3 regions of the Streptomyces sp. NPDC093225 genome follow, and region 3 is predicted to be linked to each of the others. Evidence: riboswitches for the same ligand, from Rfam matches in the RefSeq annotation. Region 3 holds a riboswitch; each other region holds the start of a gene.

Region 1 (6,983 bases), on a different contig from region 3:
GGACTCGGACGGACCGGTGACTTCTACGCCTACCAGCACGAGCCGGGCGTCGAGCCGGACCTGGTGTGCGTGGCCAAGGCCCTGTCGGGCGGGTACGTCCCGGTGGGCGCCACCCTCGGCAAGGACTGGATCTTCAAGAAGGTCTACTCGTCCATGGACCGGGTCCTCGTCCACTCGGCCAGCTTCGGATCCAACGCGCAGGCCATGGCGGCCGGGCTCGCGGTGCTGTCGGTGATGGAGGACGAGGGGATCGTCGCCCGGGCCCGCGCGACGGGCGACCTGCTGCGCGGGAAGCTGGCCGCGCTCGTCGACACGTACGAGCTGCTGCACGAGGTGCGCGGGCGGGGGCTGATGATCGGCATCGAGTTCGGGCGGCCCTCGTCGCTGGGGCTGCGCAGCCGGTGGACGATGCTCCAGGCGGCGCGCAAGGGGCTCTTCGCGCAGATGGTCGTGGCGCCGCTGCTGCAGAAGCACCGGATCCTGACCCAGGTCTCGGGCGACCACCTGGAGGTCATCAAGCTGATCCCGCCGCTGGTCATCGACGAGGCGGACGTGGACCGGTTCGTGACCGCCTTCCGTGCGGTGATGGACGAGGCGCACGGTGGGGGCGGGCTGATGTGGGAGTTCGGGCGGATGCTGGTGAAGCAGGCGGTCAACGGCGGGCGGTGAGGGGGGGCGGGGAAGTGGCCGGGTGGGCGCGCGGGGGAGTCGGCGGCCGGGTGAGCACGCCGGGGAGGGCGGGTGACCCGCCTCCCCGGCGCGGCCGCGGGCCGCGGTGCGCTCAGACCAGCAGGCGGGCGCGCAGCCGCTCGCGGGTGTCGTGGGTGAGGCCGAGGCCCTCGGCCAGGTAGCCCTCGACGCCGCCCCAGGTCTCCTGGATGGCCCCGAACGCGCCCTCGAGGTACTCGACCCGGGCGTCGAACAGGGGGCTCAGCAGCCGCGTGACCTCGGGGGAGCGGGCCGGGACGCCGGGGCGCGGGCGGACCACGTAGCGGCGGTGCGGGGCGTTCGACTCGAGGTAGTCCGCCAGGATCGCGTCGCGTTCCACGCCGAGGGCGAGCAGGGTCACCGCCATCGACAGGCCGGCCCGGTCCTTGCCGGCCGCGCAGTGCATGAGCGCCGGCACGTTGTCCTCGGCGAGGGCGTGGACGATGCGGCCGTGCTCGGCGGTCCGGGTGCGCACGAGTCTGCGGTACCAGGCGACCATCCCGGCCTCGCCCTTGCCGTCGCCGAGTTCGGTGCGCAGCCGGACCACGTCCTCGGAGCGGACCGTGGCCCAGAACTCCTTCCCGTCGCCGACGTCGGAGAGCGGGATGCTGACGTGGCGGACGCCGGGGAGTTCGACGTCCCGGCCCTCGATGAGGGTGTCCTCTTCGTTGCGGAAATCGAAGATGGTGTGGAGTCCGAGTGATGCGAGATATTCCGCATCGTTTTCAGTGGCATGAGCGAGATGTCCGCTTCGGTACAGAAGTCCTGTACGTACGTGTCGTCCGTCGACGGTCGGAAGGCCGCCCACGTCGCGGAAGTTGCGCACTCCGGTCAGCTCCGGCTCGCCCGTGGGCGCCTGGGGTATCTGCTGGGTCACAAGGGACTCCTTGCGGCTCGAGTGATGTCCGAATTGCACTACTTGGCGTCAAGTTACCGCAATGTGGCGGCAGATGGAGCCCCTCTCGTGAGCAGGATCATACGGTGACCGTCTGTGGCCGGTATGGAAGCCTGAATTCCGTTCTGTGCAGGCCCGTTAAGACTGCGCAATAGACGGAGTGTGACCGGAATTCCGGCGATCATTCACCGGAGGGAATCCGCTCGGGAATTCGAAGCTTGTTCCGCTCCGAGGTGCTCGATTACGGTCGCGATCGATCCGGGCGGAACGCCAAATCCTGCCGCCGCCCGATGGACCGCACCCGATCACTCGTCCGGCAGGAGCGGGGGAACCAGTTACACCGCCGTTTCCGGATCTTTCTCCGGAGTTCCGGATCTCCGTCCGGGCTTCCGGATCTTCTTCCGGACGGCTCGGGGTGAAGTCGCGATCACACGCGGCCGGGCACCTCCAGCCCGAACCCGACAGCTCACCTCGCAGGCGCCGGAGAGGAATTCGCCATGCCCGGAAAGGGTAAGCACCGCCGACCGAAGTCCAGCCCGCTCGCCCGGGGCTTCGCCGCCGCCGGCACCGGCGGCGCCGCCCTCGCGCTGCCCCTGATCGGCGCCGCGGGCGCCCACGCCGCGGCTCCGGCCGCTGCTCCCGCCGCTGCTCCGGCCGTCGCTCCCGCGGCTGTGACGGCTGCGGTTGCGGCTCCGGCTCCGGCCGCGGCCCGGTCCACGTACACCGTCGTGCCCGGCGACTGCCTCTCGGAGATCGCCGCGGAGCACCACGTGGCGGGTGGCTGGCAGAAGCTGTACGCCGACAACCGCCGGGCCGTCGGCGCCGACCCGTCCCTGATCCACCCCGGTCTGGAGCTCAGCCTGGCCGGCCGGGGCGCTGCACCGGAGTCTCCCGCCGGGCACGGGGCCGGTACCGCGCCGAAGGCCGGTACCGGGTCGAAGACCGGGGCCCAGGCCGCTCCGAAGAAGGCCCCGGCTGCCGCGCAGCGGTCCGCCGCCCCGCAGACCGCCAGCCGCTCCGCCGCCCGCCCGGCCGCCGCGCCGGCGTCCGCCGCAGCCGCGGCCGCCGTCGCATCCGCCCCGAGCTTCGTCGTCCCGGTCAGCGCCGCCATCACCACCCCGTACCACCTGGGCGGCAGCATGTGGTCCAGCGGCTACCACACCGGCATCGACTTCGCGGTCGGCACCGGCACCTCCGTCCACGCCGTGGGCGCGGGCACCGTGGTCTCCGCCGGCTGGGCGGGCGCCTACGGCAACGAGGTGATCATCCGGCACGCCGACGGCCGCTACTCGCAGTACGGCCACCTGTCGTCGCTCAGCGTCTCGGCCGGCCAGACCGTGCGCGTGGGCGAGGTCGTCGGCCTCTCGGGTTCGACGGGCAACTCCACCGGCCCGCACCTGCACTTCGAGATCCGCACCGGTCCCAGCTACGGCCAGGACGTCGACCCGCTGGCCTACCTGAGGGCCAAGGGCGTCAACGTCTGAGGCGCGTTCCGGGGAGGGGGCGAGCGGCGGGGTCGGCACCGAGGAGGGGTGCCGGCGCCGCCGCTCGGTCCGGAGGGCGGGTCCGGTCGCGGGCGACGCTTTCCGGCCAAACTGACCGGGTGGTCCATATCACCCTGCGTCAACCCCTCCTTACGGTCGCGTAGGTCACATCCTTCGGTGAAGGATGTCGTTCCGTGGCAGGCGATTCGACACCATCAGCAGATCAGGCACCCGTAACTCCTCTTCCTCCCATCGGCTCCTACGCGGCGATCGGCGACAGCTTCACCGAGGGCGTCGGCGACCCCGGCCCCGACGGCGCCTTCGTCGGCTGGGCCGACCGGCTGGCCGTACTCCTGGCCGACCGGCTCCCCGAGCACGAGTTCCGGTACGCCAACCTCGCCGTCCGCGGCCGGCTCCTCGACCAGATCGTGGCCGAGCAGCTTCCGCGGGCCAAGGGGCTCGCCCCCGAGCTCGTCACCTTCTGTGCGGGCGGCAACGACATCATCCGGCCGGGCAGCGACCCCGACGCGGTCGCCGAGCGCTTCGAGGCGGCCGTGGCCGACCTCGTGGGCGCCGTCCCGACCGTGATGATCACCACGGGCTTCGACACCCGCGGCGTACCGGTCCTGCGCCACCTGCGCGGCAAGGTCGCCACGTACACCGCGCACGTCCGTGCCATCGCCGACCGTTACGACTGCCCGGTCCTCGACCTGTGGTCGCTCAAGTCCGTCCAGGACCGGCGCGCGTGGGACCACGACCGGCTCCACTTGTCCCCGGAGGGCCACACCCGGGTCGCGCTGCGGGCCGCCCAGGTCCTCGGGCTGGACGTACCGGCCGACCCCGACCAGCCCTGGCCGCCGGAGCAGCCGCGCGGCTCCGCCGAGGTCACCCGCGACAACATCCAGTGGGCGCGCGAGCACCTGGTGCCGTGGATCGGGCGCCGACTGCGCGGCGAGTCCTCGGGCGACAACGTGGAGCCCAAGCGCCCGGATCTGCTGCCGCTGTAGCGGGGTCGGTCCCGTGGGGTTCGGTTCCGGCCCCGGTGGGGTCGGGTGCCGGCCCCGGTGGGGTTCGGTGTCCGTGCGGACCGGGTGGGGCGACCACCCGACCGGGCCAAACGTGCTGTTCCGACCGGGCGAACGTGCCGGGCCGCCCGGGGCGGCCGGCATGACCGCCCCGGCCGGGGGGAACGGCCACGGTGAACCGGACGACCGGATTCCCGGCGGCTGGAATCCTTCGGCCGGGTCCCGCGTTGGGAAGGGCAGAGACACCCCGTCCACCCGCTCTCACCAGCACCCACCGTCCCAGGAGGCGCCTTGTCCGGCTCACGTTCCCTGCGAGCAGGGCTGCGCGCACTGCGGCCCGAGGCCTTCGGCGCGGATCCGTCCGGCGAACGGATGGAGCGCATCCGCCGCTCGCCGAACTTCGCCGACGGCGTCTTCCAGAACCCGCTCGGGGCCCGGCGCGGCCCCTCCGGCTCCATGCTGGAGTTCGCCAAGGTCTACTTCCGCAAGGAGGAACGGGTCCGGCGCGCCCCGAAGGCACCGATCCCGGTCCACCCGACGACCCTCGCCGACATCGCCCGGCCTCCGGCCTCCGGCCTGCGGCTGACCTGGATGGGCCACTCGAGCGTGCTCACGGAGATCGACGGGCGCCGGGTGCTCTTCGACCCGGTCTGGGGCGATCGGTGCTCCCCGTTCCCGTTCGCGGGCCCCAAGCGCCTGCACCCCGTGCCCGTACCGCTGGCCGCCCTCGGTCCGGTGGACGTGGTCGTGATCTCCCACGACCACTACGACCACCTCGACCTGCCGACGATCAAGGCGCTGGCCGCCACCGACACGGTCTTCGCCGTGCCGCTGGGCGTCGGCGCGCACCTGGAGCACTGGGGCGTGTCCGCGGACCGGATCCGCGAGCTGGACTGGAACGAGACCACCAAGATCGCCGGGTTGTCGCTGACGGCCACCCCGGCCCGCCACTTCTGCGGCCGGGGCCTGCGCAACACCCAGCACACCCTCTGGGCGTCCTGGGTGGTCGCCGGCCCCGAGCACCGCGTCTACCACAGCGGCGACACCGGCTACTTCCCCGGCTTCCGGGACATCGGCGCCGAGCACGGCCCCTTCGACGCCACGATGATCCAGATCGGTGCGTACAGCGAGTGGTGGCCGGACATCCACATGACGCCGGCCGAGGGCATGCGCGCCCACCTCGACCTCCAGGGCGGGCGCCCGCACGGCGTCCTGCTCCCGATCCACTGGGGCACCTTCAACCTGGCCCCGCACGCGTGGGCGGAGCCGGGCGAGTGGTCCGCGGACGCCGGCGCCGAAGCCGGCCAGGCGGTGGCCGCCCCGCGCCCGGGCGAGCCCTTCGAGCCCGCCGGCAAGGTGCCCGTGGACCCCTGGTGGCGTCCCGTCGCCGCCCCCCTCGCCAGCCCCTGGCGCCACCCCGCACCCGCGCCCGCACCGGCCGAAGCCCCCGCGGCAACCGCCGAGCCCACCGAGCCCGACCTGGACCTCGCCGGCGACCGCTGAACGGCGGGCCGCCGGGCGCCGGTCGGGGTCAGTCCTCGGGCGTGCCGTCCTCGAGTACGTGGACGGCGGCCTCCTCGGCCGAGGCGGCGCCGCCGTCGACGCCGGTGTCGTGGGCCAGTACGGAGATGTGGCGGGCCGGGAACGACTCGTCGGCCGGGGCGATCCGGCCGGCCCGTGCCCGGCCCGCGGTGGAGGCGTCGCCGCCCGGTTCCCCGGAGGCGTCCTCGCCCGGGTCCCCGTCGGGTCCCTCCGCGGCCCGGCCCATGTCCCCGACGGCTTCGGCGTCCGTGGCCAGGTCGTCGTCCGGGGCGGTCTCCGACCTCCGTCCCGTCCCGTCCTCCGTCGCCCCCGGCTCGCCCGTCTGATCGGGCTCCTCCTGCGCGAGCCGCTGGTCCAGGGACTCGCCCGTCCGCTGCTCCGCGGCGGTGGTGCCGTGGCGGGTCGCCGCCAGGGGCCGGTCCGGCGGCGAGTAGCCCGTGTCGAGCACGGCGTCGAGGTCCGGCTCGCCGAGGGCGTTCTCCATGTCCGGCTGCGCTTCGGCGGGCTCCGCCCCCTCCTGGGGCTGGTAGACGCCGTCGCCCTGTGCTCCGGTGTCGCTCATGGCCGTCGTCTCCTCACCAAAAGTTCTTGATCATCGTGCTGGTCCAGCGCATCTGGCGGAGGTACGGCGGCCCGCTGCGCGACCGGGGGTCGGCCGGGGGTCGACGCGGACCAGCCGCGGCGCGTCGGCCGGGGCTCGTGCCGCGGGTAGGGGGTCCGTCCTCCCCAGGGCTGAGCGATCCGGTCCACCTGGCGTCTCGTGCTCATGGCACGCGGCTACCCGGCGGCCCGTGCGGTACACCGGGGCAGGGGCCGGGCCCGCGGGTGGCCGGGCCCGGAACGCCGCGGCCGGTCGTGCCGGCCTCCGCCCGGGCGCCTCGGGTGCCCCCGCGAGGGGGACCGGGACCCCCTGGGCGAGCTCCGCGTGCGGGACCCCCTGGCTGACCTCCGCGCACGGCCGGCATGGATGATCGGGGACGTGCTGTCCGAGTTCCTGTCCGTCGCCGCGCTCGCCGTGGTGCTGGTGTGCGCCGTCGTCCGTCCCTTCCGCTGGCCGGAGGCCGCCTTCGCGGTACCCGCCGCCGCGGCCGTCGTCGCCACGGGCGCCGTGCCCCTGGACGCGGTACGGGAGGAGGCGGCGCGGCTGGGGCCGGTCATCGGGTTCCTGGCCGCGGTGCTCGTCCTCGCCAAGCTCTGCGACGACGAGGGCCTCTTCCACGCCTGCGGCACCTGGATGGCCCGCTGGGCGCACCACCGGCCGCGCCGTCTGCTCGGCGCGGTCTTCGCCCTCGCCTCCCTGATCACCGCGGTGCTGAGCCTGGACGCCAC
Region 2 (6,983 bases), on a different contig from region 3:
CGGGGAGCGGGATGGCAGGAGTAGGGGACATGGGTCTGGGTCGTCGGCAGTTACTGGCAGCTCCGCTCGCCGCCGGTTTCGCGCGCGGCCGCGAGCCGGACCTGGACGCCCTGGCGCGGGGGCTGGACGGGCGGCTGGTCCGGCCCGGCGAGGCGGCGTACGCGGAGGCCCGGCGGCTGTTCCAGCCGCGGCACGACGCGGTGGCCCCGGCGGCCGTGGCGTACCCGGCGCACGAGGACGACGTGGTGACCTGCCTCGACTTCGCCCGCCGCGCCGGACTGCCGGTCGTGGCGCGCGGCGGCGGGCACAGCTACCCGGGCTGGTCGACGGGGACGGGCCTGGTCGTCGACGTCGGGCTGATGGCCGCGGTCGAGCCCGGAACCGGCTCCGCCCGGATCGGGGCGGGCGCCCGGCTGGGCGAGGTCCACGCGGCGCTCGGCGCCCGGGGCGCGGCCCTGCCGGCCGGGCTCTGCCCGTCGGTGGGCATCGCGGGGCTGACCCTCGGCGGCGGCCTGGGCGTGGCCGCCCGGGCGTACGGGGCCACCAGCGACGCGCTCACGGGCGCGCGGGTGGTGACGCCGGACGGGCGGGTGCGCGAGGTGGGCCCGGCGCAGGACGCGGAGCTCTTCTGGGCGCTGCGCGGCGGGGGCGGCGGGAACTTCGGCGTGGTCACCGAGTTCCGGTTCCGGACCTGGCCGGCCGGCGACTGCGGCTTCGCCGAGCTGCACTGGCCGGCGTCGGCGACGGCCGGGCTGGTGGGGGCCTGGCAGCGCTGGTTGGCCGGGCTGGCGGACCCGTTCTGGAGCCAGCTCGAGTTCACCGTGGACGGCGGGGACGACCGGGACGGCCGGGACCGCGGGCCGAACGGCAGGAGCGGCGGGGACGGCAGGCATGGCGGGCACGGGGGACGGAGCGGACGGGGCGACGGCGCGGTGCCCGCGCCCGCCGTGCGGGTGGTGTGCCTGGACGGGCGGGCGGAGCTGGAGGAGGAGCTGGACCGACTGGCCGCGGCGGTCGGCGTGCAGCCGCGCGACCGGTACGTCGTCCGGCGCGGTTACGCCGACACGATGCGGGCGATGGCCGGGTGTCTCGGGTACGCGGCCGCGCAGTGCCGGCTGCCGGGCACGCTGCCGGGGCACGATCCGGCGGGACTGCTGGGGCGCGACTCGTACGCCGGCCGGTCGGACTTCTGGACCGGCGCGGGCCTGCCGCCGGCGGCCGTGGCCGCGCTGCTCGACGCGCTGGCCGGGTACCCGGGGGCGGTGCCGCCGGGCGGGCGGGGGGTGGTGCAGCTGGACGGGGTGTGCGGCGGCGCGCTGAACCGGGTGGGCGTCGCGGAGACCGCCTTCGCCCACCGCTCGTACGGGCTGCTCACCCAGTACCTGGCGTACTGGCCCGCCGGGGCCTCGGCGGCGGAGGCGGCCCGGCACGAGGCCTGGTTGGGCGGGCTGTGGTCCGCGCTGCGGCCGTGGGCGAGCGGGGCGGCTTACCAGAACTACGCCGACCCCGCGCTCACGGACTGGCGCGGGGCCTACTACGGGCCGAACCTGGCCCGCCTGGAAGCGCTGCGCCGCGCCCTGGACCCGGACCGCCTCTTCCGCTTCCCTCAGGCGTTGTGACCCGCCGCCCCTCCGCCGCGCGCGGTGGCCTCGGCCGCCGCCCGCCCGCGCGGTGACCCGCCGACGACGCGACGGCCGGCCCGATAGACCCCCGAGCGGTCTTCCGGGCCGGCCGAGGCGGCGGGCGCGGTGCCGGCGCGTGCAGCGCCGGCGTGCGGTACGGCGACCGGTCAGTAGGCGCCGAACACGTTGTCGATCGAACCGTAGCGGGCAGCCGCGTAGTTGCACGCCGCGGTGATGTTGGCGACCGGGTCGTAGAGGTCCATCGACGTGCCGGGCACGTGGTAGGCGTTGAACGTCGGCTGGATGACCTGGAGCAGGCCCTTCGACGGGATGCCGTTCTGGGCGTTGATGTCCCAGTTGTTGATGGCGAGCGGGTTGCCCGAGGACTCGCGCATGACGTTGCGGTAGATGCCGTTGTACGAGCCGGGGATGCCGTGCTTGGCCATGATGTCGAGGGACTCGCGGATCCAACCGTCGAGGTTGTTCGCGTACGTCTTCTTCACCACGGCCGGGGTGGCCTTGAGGGTCGTGGGGCGGGTCGAGCGGTCGGCGCGCGCGGCGGCGGTGCGGGCGGGGGCCGCGGCCTTGCCGTCCACGCGGAGCTTCATGCCCGGTCGGATCAGTGACGGGTCGTCACCGATGACGGACTTGTTGTCCTGGTACAGCTTCTTCCAACCGCCCGCCACACCGTGCTTCTTCGCGATCCCGGCGAGCGAGTCACCGGCGACGACGGAATACGTGGCCGGGGCCTTCAGAAGGGCCTCGGGGGTGAGGGTGGGGGCGGCGATCTTTGCGACAGTGATCGAATGCGTTGCCGTCGGGGCGGCCGCCGCGGCGGTGGTCGCGCCGATCACGGGCAGGGCCAGGGCGGCGCCGCCGGTGCCGACCGCGAAGAATCCGCGGCCGAGTCGAGAGTTCTTGGGACGGCGGTGCTTGCCTTTTCCGGGCATGGCGCATTCCTCTCCGTCGCCTGCGAGGTGAGCTGTCGGGTTCGGGCTGGAGATGCCCGGACGCGCTGGTCGAGCGCGCCTTCACCCCAAGCCGCACCGGATGGGCCGGTGCGGCGCTTACCTGGGTCCCCCGCTCCTGCCGTACGTGAATGAGTGAGTGGTGTGGGGAATCCGGGCGGCGGCAGGATTCGGCGTTCCACCCGGAATGAGCGTGACCGTAGGCGAGAGCTGCACGGCTGAACAAGTCCCGAATTCCTTAACGCAAAGTTGCCGCAGGAACGGCGACGGAAAACGAACATGATCGGCCGACACGCCGATGGCCAACTGAGGCTCCACAGAGCCGCAGTCGCGAAGTCGATCTCCCCGCCCCGACGCGTCCCACGTGACACATGTCACCGAATGCACGACGGTGCCACATAAGCGGGAAAGACCAGCCAAACCCGAGGAATTGACCGAGCCGGGCGTCACGCAACAGAAACCATCACTCCAGCCCAAATCGGACTTAAGGAATCAACTGGGTGAGGATGGAGCATTGCGGTGCGCCGGGTGTGCGGCTGCCCGGGTGACTTCCGTCCCGCGACGGCCCGGGCACCCGCCCCCGGCTCCGCGCGTGTGCTCCGCTCGGTGTGCCTCGCCCGTCGCCGCCCCGTCGCCGCCCCGTCGCCGCCCCGTCGGCGGCCCCGTCGGCGGCCCCGTCGGCGGCCCGCCGCCCGCCCGCCACCGCCCGCCCTGGAGGCCCCACCCCATGACCGCAGACTCCGCGCACGGGACGGGCCGCGAGCCGGTCCGCGTGCTGGTCTTCGGCGCCTCCCGGCGCTCCGACTCCCTCAACTCGCGGCTCGCCGAGCTCGTCGCCCGGCTCGCCGCCCAGGCCGGCGGCGCCGTCGACCTCGCGCGCATGGCCGACTTCGACATGCCGGTCTACGACGGCGACACCGAGCAGGAGACCGGCCTGCCGCAGGGCGCACTGGCGCTGCGCGAGCGGATCGCCTCCTGCGACGGCTTCGTGATCGCCTCGCCCGAGTACAACGCCTCCGTACCGGGCGTGCTGAAGAACGCGATCGACTGGGTCTCCCGAGTGCGCCCCCAGCCGTTCAAGGACAAGCACGCCCTGCTGGTGTCCGCCTCGCCCTCGCTGGTGGGCGGCAACCGCGGGCTGTGGGCCCTGCGCGTCCCGCTGGAGCACCTGGGCACCCGTGTCTACCCGGACATGTTCAGCCTCGCCCGCGCCCACGAGGGCTTCACGCCGGAGGGCAACCTGACCGACACCGGGCTCCAGGCGCGCCTGACGGACACGGTGGCGGCCTTCCTGCGCCTGGTGGAGGCGGACACCCGCTACGTCTGCCTGCAGCGCCGGTGGTACGAGTTCCTGAGCGACCGCACCGACGCGGCCGTCACGGAGCGCTCGCAGGACTGACGCGCGGGTCAGTCGCCGAGACCGGTGACGGCCAGGGCCGAGGCGATGGTGAGGACCGCGAGGATGGTCATGACCACGCGCAGCGCCGCCGCGCCCCGCTCCTGCGGAGGGAGCCCGGGACGCTCCCGGCGTTCGCTGGGGCCGGGCAGCCGGACGAGCGCGGCGTTCGCGCGCCGCAGCTGGTCGCAGCGGCCGCAGTCCTCGCCCTCGTGGCGGGACGGTGAGTCGAGCCAGTAGGCACCGCTCAGGGCGGCCACGGGTGCGTGGCGTGCGCCCGGCGGGGCGGCCGGGCCGGGAGGAGTCGTCACGGACGGCTCAACCCGGACCTCGCCGAACGGGAAACGGCGCCCTGGCACACCGGTATGAATTCGTTGTCTTCAGCCCGTGTACCGCCCCGTCGCGCGGCGCGCGCCCCCCGCGCCCGGGCCGGGCGCCCTGCCGGCGCGGGGTACGACCGGGCCTTGATCGACTTCCACCAAGGCCGTCCCGGGCCGGCCCCGGCAGATCGTCCAAGCGAGCGGGTTGGCGGACCGGCCGAAGTTCCGTCCGGCGCGGGTGCGCGGGCCGCCGGCGGGCATACGTTGGGGTCTGACCTGGGAAGACCGGGAAGACGCGAGAAGGGCGGCGTGTGATGCGCGAGCTGGTGGAGACGGCGCGGCGGTGGGCGGCCGAGGGGCGTACGGCGTTCCTGGCCCGGCCCGTGACCGAGCAGGGCTTCGGCCCCCGGGACCCCGCCGGGGCGCTGCTCGTCGATCCGCGGGGCGAGTGCGCGGGGAGCCTGTACCGGGGGGTGTTCGACGAGCAGCTCGTCGCGGAGGCGGCCGCGGTCCCGGACGGGGTGACGGCGCGGGTCTGCCAGGTGTCGGTGCACGGCACCGAGGCGACCGGCGCGGGCCTCACCTGCGGCGGGCAGTCGGAGATCCTGGTGCAGCCGCTGGCGTCCGTTCCCGGGCAGTGGTGGGAGGAGCTGGCGCTCGGGTCGAGCGCGGCCCTGGTGACGCGGCTGAGCGAGGACGGCACGCAGGCCGTGAGCACCGTCGTGCGCGTCGGCGACGGCGCCGCTCCCGCCGGCGGTCCGGAGGCGGTGCGCGAGGCCCTGGAGCTCCTGGGGCGGCACCGGGCGGGGCGCGAGGCCCGCTACAGCGACGAGGGCCTGGTCCTGATCGAGGCGTACCCGGCCGATCCGTACCTGGTGATCGGCGGGACCGGCGAGCTCGCCGAGCTGATCGGGCGGCAGGCGGAACTGCTCGGCTGGGAGTGGCTGACGACCCAGGACCGTGCGGAGGCGGAGAAGCGGCTGACGGCACGGCGGGGTTCGGCCTGTCTGGTGATGCTCAGTCACGAGCCGTCGTTCGACGCGCCGGTGCTGGGCGGCGCACTGCGGCTCGGGATCCCCTACGTGGGCGCGCTGGGGTCCCGCCGCACGCAGGCCCGGCGGCGCGAGGACCTGCTCGCGGCGGGGCTGACCGAGGCGCAGCTGGCGCACGTGCACGGCCCGATCGGGCTGGACCTGGGCGCGCGCACCCCCGCGGAGACGGCCCTGGCGATCTGCGCGGAGGTGCTGAGCGTCCTGACCGCCGTCACGGCCGTCACGGCCGAACCGGCCGGCGCCGGCGCTGCGTGAACACCCGCGCCGCATAAGGGGTGTCCGGGGGACCGGGGCCGTCCGGCCCTGATCCGCCGGACGCCCCGGGGCGGGCCCGTGCTGACGGCCGGGTCCGCGCCGGGGGCCGCCGGCCGGCTGAGGGGATGCCCGTCGGTCAGGGGATGTCGGTGTCCGAGGGTTCGAGCGCGTACACGTGCGGCTCGGCACCGACCCAGTCGATGAGCCGCGAGTCCCCGAGGACCAGCTCGTCGGGGTCCGGGACCTCGGCCCGGCGCAGGAACTCGATCACGTCCGCGTCGGAGCGGGCCAGCCCCAGGATGTCCTCGTGCCCCTCGGTCCGCAGGGTCACGCGGCGCCCGCCCGAGGGCGAGATCCGGTGCACGACGATCGGTGCGTGGCGCATGCCTCCAGCGTCGGGCGCGGGGCCTGGCCGCGCATCCCGGAGCGCCCTGCCGGAGGGGTTGACCCTGCCCCTCGGGGCAGGGTTTAGCGTGCGGGGTGTGAGGAGGGGCGGATGAGGATCGGAGAACTGGCCCGGCGTGCGGGGACGACGCTCAAGGCGGTGCGCTACTACGAGGCACTGGGCCTGGTCACCCCCGACCGGCTGGCCAACGGCTACCGCGACTACGGCGAGCACGACGTGCGGGTGGTCCGCGAGATACGGGCGCTGAGCGGACTGGGCATCCCGGTGGAGCGCACCCGGCCGTTCCTGGACTGCCTGGCGGCCGGTGGCGCGCACGCGGACGACTGCCCCGCCTCACTGGCCGGCTACCGCGAGGCGATCGACGACCTGTCGGCGCGGATCGAGGCGCTCACCGAGCGCCGCGCGGTCCTCGCCGCGCACCTCCGGCGGGCCGCGTACCGCAACAGCGTCGCCCGGGCGTCCGACGTCCCGGGCCGGGAGGGAGAGCACCCCGTGAGCACCACCACCACCATCGCGGACCGCGGACGGTCCGCCCCGCAGGACCGCACCGCACCGCCGCACGACCACGCCGTGCTGCCGGCCGGGCTGCCGGTGCCCGAGGACGACGGTGGTGCCGACCACCTGCCCGGACTGCCGCTCCCCGGGCTGGGGCTGACGGCGACGACCGGCGCTCCGGTGCGGCTGGACGCGCTGGGGCCGGGGCGTACGGTCCTCTACGTGTACCCGCTGACCGGCCGGCCGGACACCGACCTGCCCGAGGGCTGGGACGGCATTCCGGGGGCGCGCGGGTGCACGGCCGAGGCCTGCGACTTCCGCGACCACCACGCGGAGCTGCGGGATGCGGGGGCGGCGCGGGTGTTCGGGCTGTCGAGCCAGGACACCGCCTACCAGCGGGAGGTGGTGGAGCGGCTGCGGCTGCCCTTCGCGATGCTCTCGGACCCGGACCGCGCGCTGGGCGCGGCAC
Region 3 (6,983 bases):
TCCCGCTGCACCCACGCTCGCAGCCGCCCCACCCCCACCACGTCCCCCGCGAGAGGGGACCGCCTCCCCCGCCCGGGGGAGGGCCCGTCAGCCCGCCGCGGCACCGCCCGGGCGGTGCGCGCCCACCGGGCCGACTAGGGTCGGGCGCATGCAGGACCAGCCCTCCGCCCAGACCCCGCCCGAGCTCTTCACCTGGGAGTTCGCCACCGATCCGTACCCCGCCTACGCCTGGCTGCGGGAGCACGCGCCGGTGCACCGGACCCGGCTGCCCAGTGGCGTCGAGGCCTGGCTGGTCACCCGCTACGCGGACGCCCGCCAGGCCCTCGCCGACCAGCGGCTCAGCAAGAACCCCGCGCACCACGCGGAGCCCGCGCACGCCAAGGGCAAGACCGGCATTCCGGGCGAGCGCAAGGCCGAGCTGATGACCCATCTGCTCAACATCGACCCGCCGGACCACACCCGGCTGCGGCGGCTGGTGTCGAAGGCGTTCACGCCCCGCCGCGTCGCGGAGTTCACGCCCCGCGTGCAGCAGCTGACCGACCAGCTCATCGACGGCTTCGCGGCGAAGGGGGAGGCGGACCTCATCCACGAGTTCGCGTTCCCGCTCCCCATCTACGCCATCTGCGAGATGCTCGGCGTACCGCGCGAGGACCAGGACGACTTCCGCGACTGGGCGGGCATGATGATCCGCCACGGCGGCGGGCCGCGCGGCGGCGTGGCCCGCTCGGTCAAGCAGATGCGGAGCTACCTGGTCGACCTGATCCACCGCAAACGGGACGATCTGGGCGACGACCTGATCTCCGGTCTCATCCGGGCCAGCGACCACGGCGAGCACCTCACGGAGAACGAGGCCGCCGCGATGGCCTTCATCCTGCTCTTCGCGGGCTTCGAGACGACCGTCAACCTCATCGGGAACGGCCTGCACTCCCTCTTCATGAACCCCCGCGAGCGCGACCGGCTGCAGGCCTCCCTCGCCGCCGGCGAGACGGACCTGCTGGCCACGGGCGTCGAGGAGCTCCTCCGCTACGACGGCCCGGTCGAGCTCGCCACGTGGCGGTTCGCCACCGAGCCCCTGACCCTCGGCGGGCAGTCGGTCGGCACCGGCGACCCGGTACTGGTCGTGCTCGCGGCGGCCGACCGCGACCCGGCGCGCTTCGCCGAACCCGACACCCTCGACCTCGCCCGCTCCGACAACCAGCACCTCGGCTACGGCCACGGCATCCACTACTGCCTCGGCGCGCCGCTCGCGCGCCTGGAGGGGCAGACCGCGCTGGCCACGCTCCTGACGCGCCTGCCCGACCTGCGACTCGCCGTCGAGCCGGCCGAACTCCGCTGGCGGGGCGGGCTCATCATGCGCGGGCTGCGCACCCTCCCGGTCACCTTCACGCCGGAAGGAGCGTGACGGTTCCCTTAAGGAAGATTTCCCTCCGGAAACCGGCCCGAGGGGCGCCGTGCGCCGCGCCGGGGGGACGTAACGGGCTCAACTGGGCGCCGATAGACGGCCCGTAGGGATTCCGACACGGAGCGGAACTGAGCATTCCTCAGTTTCGTGATCTCAACGTGATCTGCGCTGCATCGACTTGTGACATCCGTTCGAACCCGGCTAGGTTCGCGGTCGCCCCCTTGCCGCCACGAAAGGCCCTCACGCATGCGCTCCGGTAACGGCCGCCACCGTCGGCCCCGCCAGGCCCCCGCGATCGTCGTCACGGCTGGAGTCACCGGCTCCGCCCTCGCGCTGCCGCTGCTCGCGGCCACCAGCGCCTCCGCCGCCGACACCACCACCTGGGACAAGGTCGCCGAGTGCGAGAGCGGCGGCGCCTGGAGCGCCGACCTCGGCAACGGCTTCTACGGCGGACTGCAGTTCACCCAGGAAGTCTGGGAGGGCAACGGCGGCCTCGCCTACGCCGCCCGTGCCGACCTCGCCAGTCGTTCGCAGCAGATCACCGTCGGCGAGCGGGTGCTCGCCGCCCAGGGCCCGTCGGCCTGGCCGATGTGCGCGGGCCCGGCCGGCCTGACGAAGGGCGGCCCGAAGGCCAAGGTCGACGCCGGCCTGGAGGACGAGGGCAAGCCGGTCACCCCGGCCCCGGTCCGCCCCGACCAGGGCACGGAGACCCCGGCCGAGCCGACCGAGCCCGCCGCCCCGGGCACCCCGAGCCCCGGCGCCACCACGCCGACGACGCCCTCGACGCCGACGACGCCCGCGACCCCGGGCGGTCCGACGGACCCCGCCTCGCCGTCCGCGCCCACGACGCCGGGGACTCCCGGTACCCCCGGCACGCCGGGCACGCCGGGCACGCCGGGCACGCCCACCGTCCCCGGTACGCCCGGTACGCCCGGTACGCCCGGCACCCCCGACGTCCCGACCGGCACCCCGGGCACCCCCGGCACCCCCGAGACCCCGACCGGCACCCCGTCGGACCCCGGCCAGACCGCCGACGGCGCCACCGGCAAGCACCGCGGCACCCCGGCCCTCGAGGGACCCGGAACCGAATCGGACATATTCGCCGCAACGGGACGTCACGCCGCGAATGATGACCCGGGTGCAGCTGACGGCGCGTCCGGGAACGACGTCTCCACCCTTACGGAGACCACCACCGACCCGACGTACACCGTGCAGCCCGGCGACAGCCTCTCGGAGATCGCGGACGAGAAGGGCCTCAAGGGCGGCTGGGATGCCCTCTACAAGGCGAACGAGCAGCTCATCGGGGATGACGCGGACCTCATCAAGCCGGGACAGAGCCTCCACCTCGGGCAGAAGTAGGGGCAGTTCGGGCGCAGTCGGGACACCCGGTACGCGTTGAATGTCCGGGTTTGGCGCGAGTGAGACATGAGTCTCAGGCCGTCAACTGGCGTGTTGCGTCCGGGAGGTGTGCGCAAGCCCCCTCCCACCTGCGCAAACGCCGGTTCCCGGAAGGCAAGTACGAGCGGTTTCTCCCCGATGTCCCACCTTGAACATCGGGGAGACCTCTGCCTACGGTCTGACCGCTCGCCACCGCGAGCCCCTTCGACCGCACGCCGAGTCCTGCCACCGGACGCAAGGGAACAGTCGACGCGTAAGCGCCGTAGGCAGGAGCGGGGGACCCAAGATTTTTGCCGGGCCCGGCCGTTGAGAGACGGTCACGGAACCGGCTAGGGGTGAAGCCACGCGCTAGGTCGCGAGGCCGGGCAACTCACTCGCCCGAACCCGACAGCTCACCTCGCAGGCGTCGGTGAGGAGACCTTCCATGCTGTCTTCCAGCAAGGGCAAGCACCGCCGTGCGTCCAAGGCCGCCCGTACCGCCGCCCTCGTCGGCGTCGCCGGTGCGGTCGTCGCCGCTCCGCTGATGGCCGCCGGTTCGGCCAGCGCCGCCACCGCTTCCGAGTGGGACCGCGTCGCGCAGTGCGAGTCCGGTGGCAACTGGTCCATCAACACCGGCAACGGCTACTACGGCGGCCTGCAGTTCTCCGCGTCCACCTGGGCGGCGTACGGCGGCACCTCCTACGCCCCGCAGGCCAACCAGGCCTCCAAGTCCCAGCAGATAGCCGTGGCCGAGAAGGTTCTGGCCGCCCAGGGCAAGGGTGCCTGGCCGAGCTGCGGCGTGGGCCTGTCCGGCGCCTCCTACAAGGGCTCCGACGGCTCCACGTCCACGAAGTCCTCCAAGAGCTCCAAGTCCTCGAAGTCGACCGCGAAGAAGAGCACCCGCTCCTCCGAGTCGACCCCGACGACCCGCTCCGCCCGCACCTCCGAGGCCCCGAAGCCGGCGTCCTCCGGCGTCATCAAGAAGGGCGACGGCTCCTACGAGGTGAAGGCCGGCGACACCCTCGGCACCATCGCCGACGCCCAGCAGGTCAAGGGCGGCTGGGAGAAGCTCTTCGAGCTCAACAAGGACATCGTCACCGATGCCGACCTGATCTACCCGGGCCAGATGCTGAAGCTCTCCTGACCGGAGCCGAAGCCCTCTGAGCGGCTCTCGAAGCTCTCCTGAGCGGAGATCTGCTCACCCGGTGCAAGCACGTCCGCCCGGCGCGTCCTCCCCCCGACGCGCCGGGCGGACGTATGTTCGGCGCAGCCCGGGGGTCCCCGAAAGGCCGTCAGGGCCTCCGGAGTGCTCTTGATCAAGGGCCGTATGTCCTGGAAGGCGGGTATTCAGCCCCTTTTTCGTCCCAGGACCCGGGCGGTCGGCTGGCCGATGCCCCGGAGCCGGTTAGGCTCTAGTCCGGCTGGGTCGGTCCCACGGCCCAGGCGCCACCGCACACCTAGCGTCACATCCCAGAAGGAGATGCTCGTGCCGTCCATCGACGTCGTCGTAGCCCGGGAAATCCTGGACTCCCGAGGCAACCCCACGGTCGAGGTCGAGGTCGGCCTCGACGACGGCAGCACCGGCCGTGCTGCCGTTCCCTCCGGTGCCTCCACCGGTGCGTTCGAGGCCATTGAGCTCCGCGACGGGGACCCGAACCGCTACCAGGGCAAGGGCGTCGAGAAGGCCGTCCTCGCCGTCATCGAGCAGATCGGCCCCGAGCTGGTCGGCTACGACGCCACCGAGCAGCGCCTGATCGACCAGGCCATGTTCGACCTGGACGCGACCGACAACAAGGGCTCGCTCGGCGCCAACGCGATCCTCGGCGTCTCCCTGGCCGTGGCGCACGCCGCGTCCGAGGCCTCGGACCTGCCGCTGTTCCGCTACCTCGGCGGCCCGAACGCGCACCTGCTGCCCGTTCCGATGATGAACATCCTGAACGGCGGCTCGCACGCCGACTCCAACGTGGACATCCAGGAGTTCATGATCGCCCCGATCGGCGCGGAGTCCTTCTCCGAGGCCCTGCGCTGGGGCACCGAGGTCTACCACACCCTCAAGTCCGTGCTGAAGTCCAAGGGCCTGTCCACCGGCCTCGGCGACGAGGGCGGCTTCGCCCCGAACCTGGGCTCCAACCGCGAGGCCCTGGACCTCATCCTCGAGGCCATCAAGCAGGCCGGCTACGCCCCGGGCAAGGACATCGCGCTCGCGCTCGACGTCGCCGCGTCCGAGTTCTACAAGGACGGCAAGTACAACTTCGAGGGCCAGGCCCGCTCGGCCGCCGAGATGACCGAGTACTACGAGGAGCTCGTCTCCGCGTACCCGCTCGTCTCCATCGAGGACCCGCTGTTCGAGGACGACTGGGCCGGCTGGAAGGTCATCACCGACAAGCTCGGCGCCAAGGTGCAGCTCGTCGGTGACGACCTGTTCGTCACCAACCCCGAGCGCCTGGCCCGCGGCATCGAGGAGGGCACCGCCAACGCCCTGCTCGTGAAGGTGAACCAGATCGGTTCCCTGACCGAGACCCTCGACGCCGTCGAGCTCGCCCAGCGCAGCGGCTTCAAGTGCATGATGTCGCACCGCTCCGGCGAGACCGAGGACGTCACCATCGCCGACCTGGCCGTCGCCACCAACTGCGGCCAGATCAAGACCGGTGCCCCGGCCCGCTCCGAGCGCGTCGCCAAGTACAACCAGCTGCTGCGCATCGAGGAGATCCTCGACGACGCCGCCGTGTACGCCGGCCGCAGCGCGTTCCCGCGCTTCAAGGGCTGATCCTCCGGTCATCCCCAGAGGTCGCTAGAGCCTCCGTACGTCCCCGCACTCGGTCCCGTACCGTGTGCGGGGACGTACTGCGTCATACGTACTGCGTCGCGCACGGACGCACACGTGCCCGCACGGACGTACGCGTACGCGGGCGCGCACGGACGACGGACCACGGGGAGCAGGGGAGGCGGCGCACATGTCCGGGAACCGGGACCGGTTCTCCACCGCGACCAGGCTGCGGCAGCTCGGGGAGCGCACCGCGGCGCACGTCTACCGCTCGCAGTCCCGGCGCCAGGTGCGGCGCAGTCGGCTGACCGGGCGCGCGGCCCTGCTGGTCCTCGTCCTCTGTACCCTGGTCGTCGCCCTCGCGTACCCGATGCGCCAGTACGTCTCCCAGCGTTCGGAGATCGCCGAGCAGCAGCAGGAGGCCGACCGGGCGCGCCAGCGCCTGGAGGAACTCCGGGACGAGAAGGCCCGCTGGCAGGACCCGGCGTACGTCGAGCAGCAGGCGCGCGAGCACCTGCACTACGTGCGACCGGGGGAGACCGGGTACACCGTGGCCGACCCGGAGGCCGAGGAGCGGCGCCGCGCCGAGACGGGCGAGGCCGACCGGCCCTGGTACTCCAACGTCTGGGACGGGGTCGACAAGGCCGACCGCCCGGACGACAACTGAGACCGCCGACGGCCGGCACCGAGCACCGCCGACCGTCGACGACCGCACACGACAACTGAGAGACATCACTTCAGGCATGGAAACGCCCCCGCCCCAGACCGAACGGACCGAGCCCACGGACGCGGACGTCGCCGCGTTCAAGGAGCAGCTCGGCCGCCCGCCGCGCGGGCTGCGCGCCATCGCGCACCGCTGCCCGTGCGGCCAGCCGGACGTGGTCGAGACGGCCCCGCGGCTGCCGGACGGCACGCCCTTCCCGACGGTGTACTACCTGACCTGCCCGCGCGCCGCCTCCGCCATCGGCACCCTCGAGGCCAACGGCGTGATGAAGGAGATGCAGGCCCGGCTCGGCACCGACCCGGAGCTGGCGGCCGCCTACCGGGCCGCGCACGAGGACTACATCGCCCGCCGCGACGCGATCGACGTGCTGGAGGGGTTCCCGAGCGCCGGCGGCATGCCCGACCGGGTCAAGTGCCTGCACGTGCTGGTCGGCCACTCGCTGGCGGCCGGCCCGGGCGTGAACCCGCTCGGCGACGAGGCCCTGGCGATGCTGCCCGAGTGGTGGGCCAAGGGTCCGTGCGTGACCCCCTGCGGGGAGCAGGGCACCGACGAGGAGAAGGAGTCCGAGTGACCCGGGTCGCCGGAATCGACTGCGGTACGAACTCCATCCGCCTGCTGGTCGCCGACGTCGACCCGGCCACGGGAGAGCTGGTCGAGCTCGACCGCCGGATGATCATCGTCCGGCTGGGCCAGGGCGTGGACAAGACCGGCCGGCT

What was found. A riboswitch is a leader RNA that binds a small molecule or an ion and turns the genes downstream of it on or off. The one in region 3 is predicted to bind cyclic di-AMP.
Region 1: linked by a shared signal. The riboswitch ahead of ACIQCH_RS21610 (LysM peptidoglycan-binding domain-containing M23 family metallopeptidase) and the one ahead of ACIQCH_RS08245 (transglycosylase family protein) in region 3 are both predicted to bind cyclic di-AMP.
Region 2: linked by a shared signal. The riboswitch ahead of ACIQCH_RS07310 (transglycosylase SLT domain-containing protein) and the one ahead of ACIQCH_RS08245 (transglycosylase family protein) in region 3 are both predicted to bind cyclic di-AMP.

What each region holds. Positions count from the first base shown of each region.
Region 1 covers NZ_JBIVNX010000023.1:65,587-72,569, reverse strand. Annotated here, with positions in the region: gene ACIQCH_RS21620 (aspartate aminotransferase family protein) at 1-669, shown strand, start outside; gene ACIQCH_RS21615 (tyrosine-protein phosphatase) at 782-1,585, opposite strand; cyclic di-AMP (ydaO/yuaA leader) riboswitch at 1,892-2,096, shown strand; gene ACIQCH_RS21610 (LysM peptidoglycan-binding domain-containing M23 family metallopeptidase) at 2,101-3,087, shown strand; gene ACIQCH_RS21605 (SGNH/GDSL hydrolase family protein) at 3,282-4,094, shown strand; gene ACIQCH_RS21600 (MBL fold metallo-hydrolase) at 4,404-5,615, shown strand; gene ACIQCH_RS21595 (DUF5709 domain-containing protein) at 5,644-6,216, opposite strand; gene ACIQCH_RS21590 (SLC13 family permease) at 6,622-6,983, shown strand, end outside.
Region 2 covers NZ_JBIVNX010000005.1:84,753-91,735, reverse strand. Annotated here, with positions in the region: gene ACIQCH_RS07315 (FAD-binding oxidoreductase) at 30-1,619, shown strand; gene ACIQCH_RS07310 (transglycosylase SLT domain-containing protein) at 1,790-2,572, opposite strand; cyclic di-AMP (ydaO/yuaA leader) riboswitch at 2,577-2,738, opposite strand; gene ACIQCH_RS07305 (NADPH-dependent FMN reductase) at 3,318-3,989, shown strand; gene ACIQCH_RS07300 (hypothetical protein) at 3,998-4,297, opposite strand; gene ACIQCH_RS07295 (XdhC family protein) at 4,621-5,613, shown strand; gene ACIQCH_RS07290 (hypothetical protein) at 5,750-5,998, opposite strand; gene ACIQCH_RS07285 (MerR family transcriptional regulator) at 6,110-6,983, shown strand, end outside.
Region 3 covers NZ_JBIVNX010000006.1:38,429-45,411, reverse strand. Annotated here, with positions in the region: gene ACIQCH_RS08255 (cytochrome P450) at 149-1,402, shown strand; gene ACIQCH_RS08250 (transglycosylase family protein) at 1,649-2,761, shown strand; cyclic di-AMP (ydaO/yuaA leader) riboswitch at 3,049-3,221, shown strand; gene ACIQCH_RS08245 (transglycosylase family protein) at 3,225-3,923, shown strand; gene eno (phosphopyruvate hydratase) at 4,260-5,546, shown strand; gene ACIQCH_RS08235 (septum formation initiator family protein) at 5,734-6,210, shown strand; gene ACIQCH_RS08230 (DUF501 domain-containing protein) at 6,287-6,838, shown strand; gene ACIQCH_RS08225 (exopolyphosphatase) at 6,835-6,983, shown strand, end outside.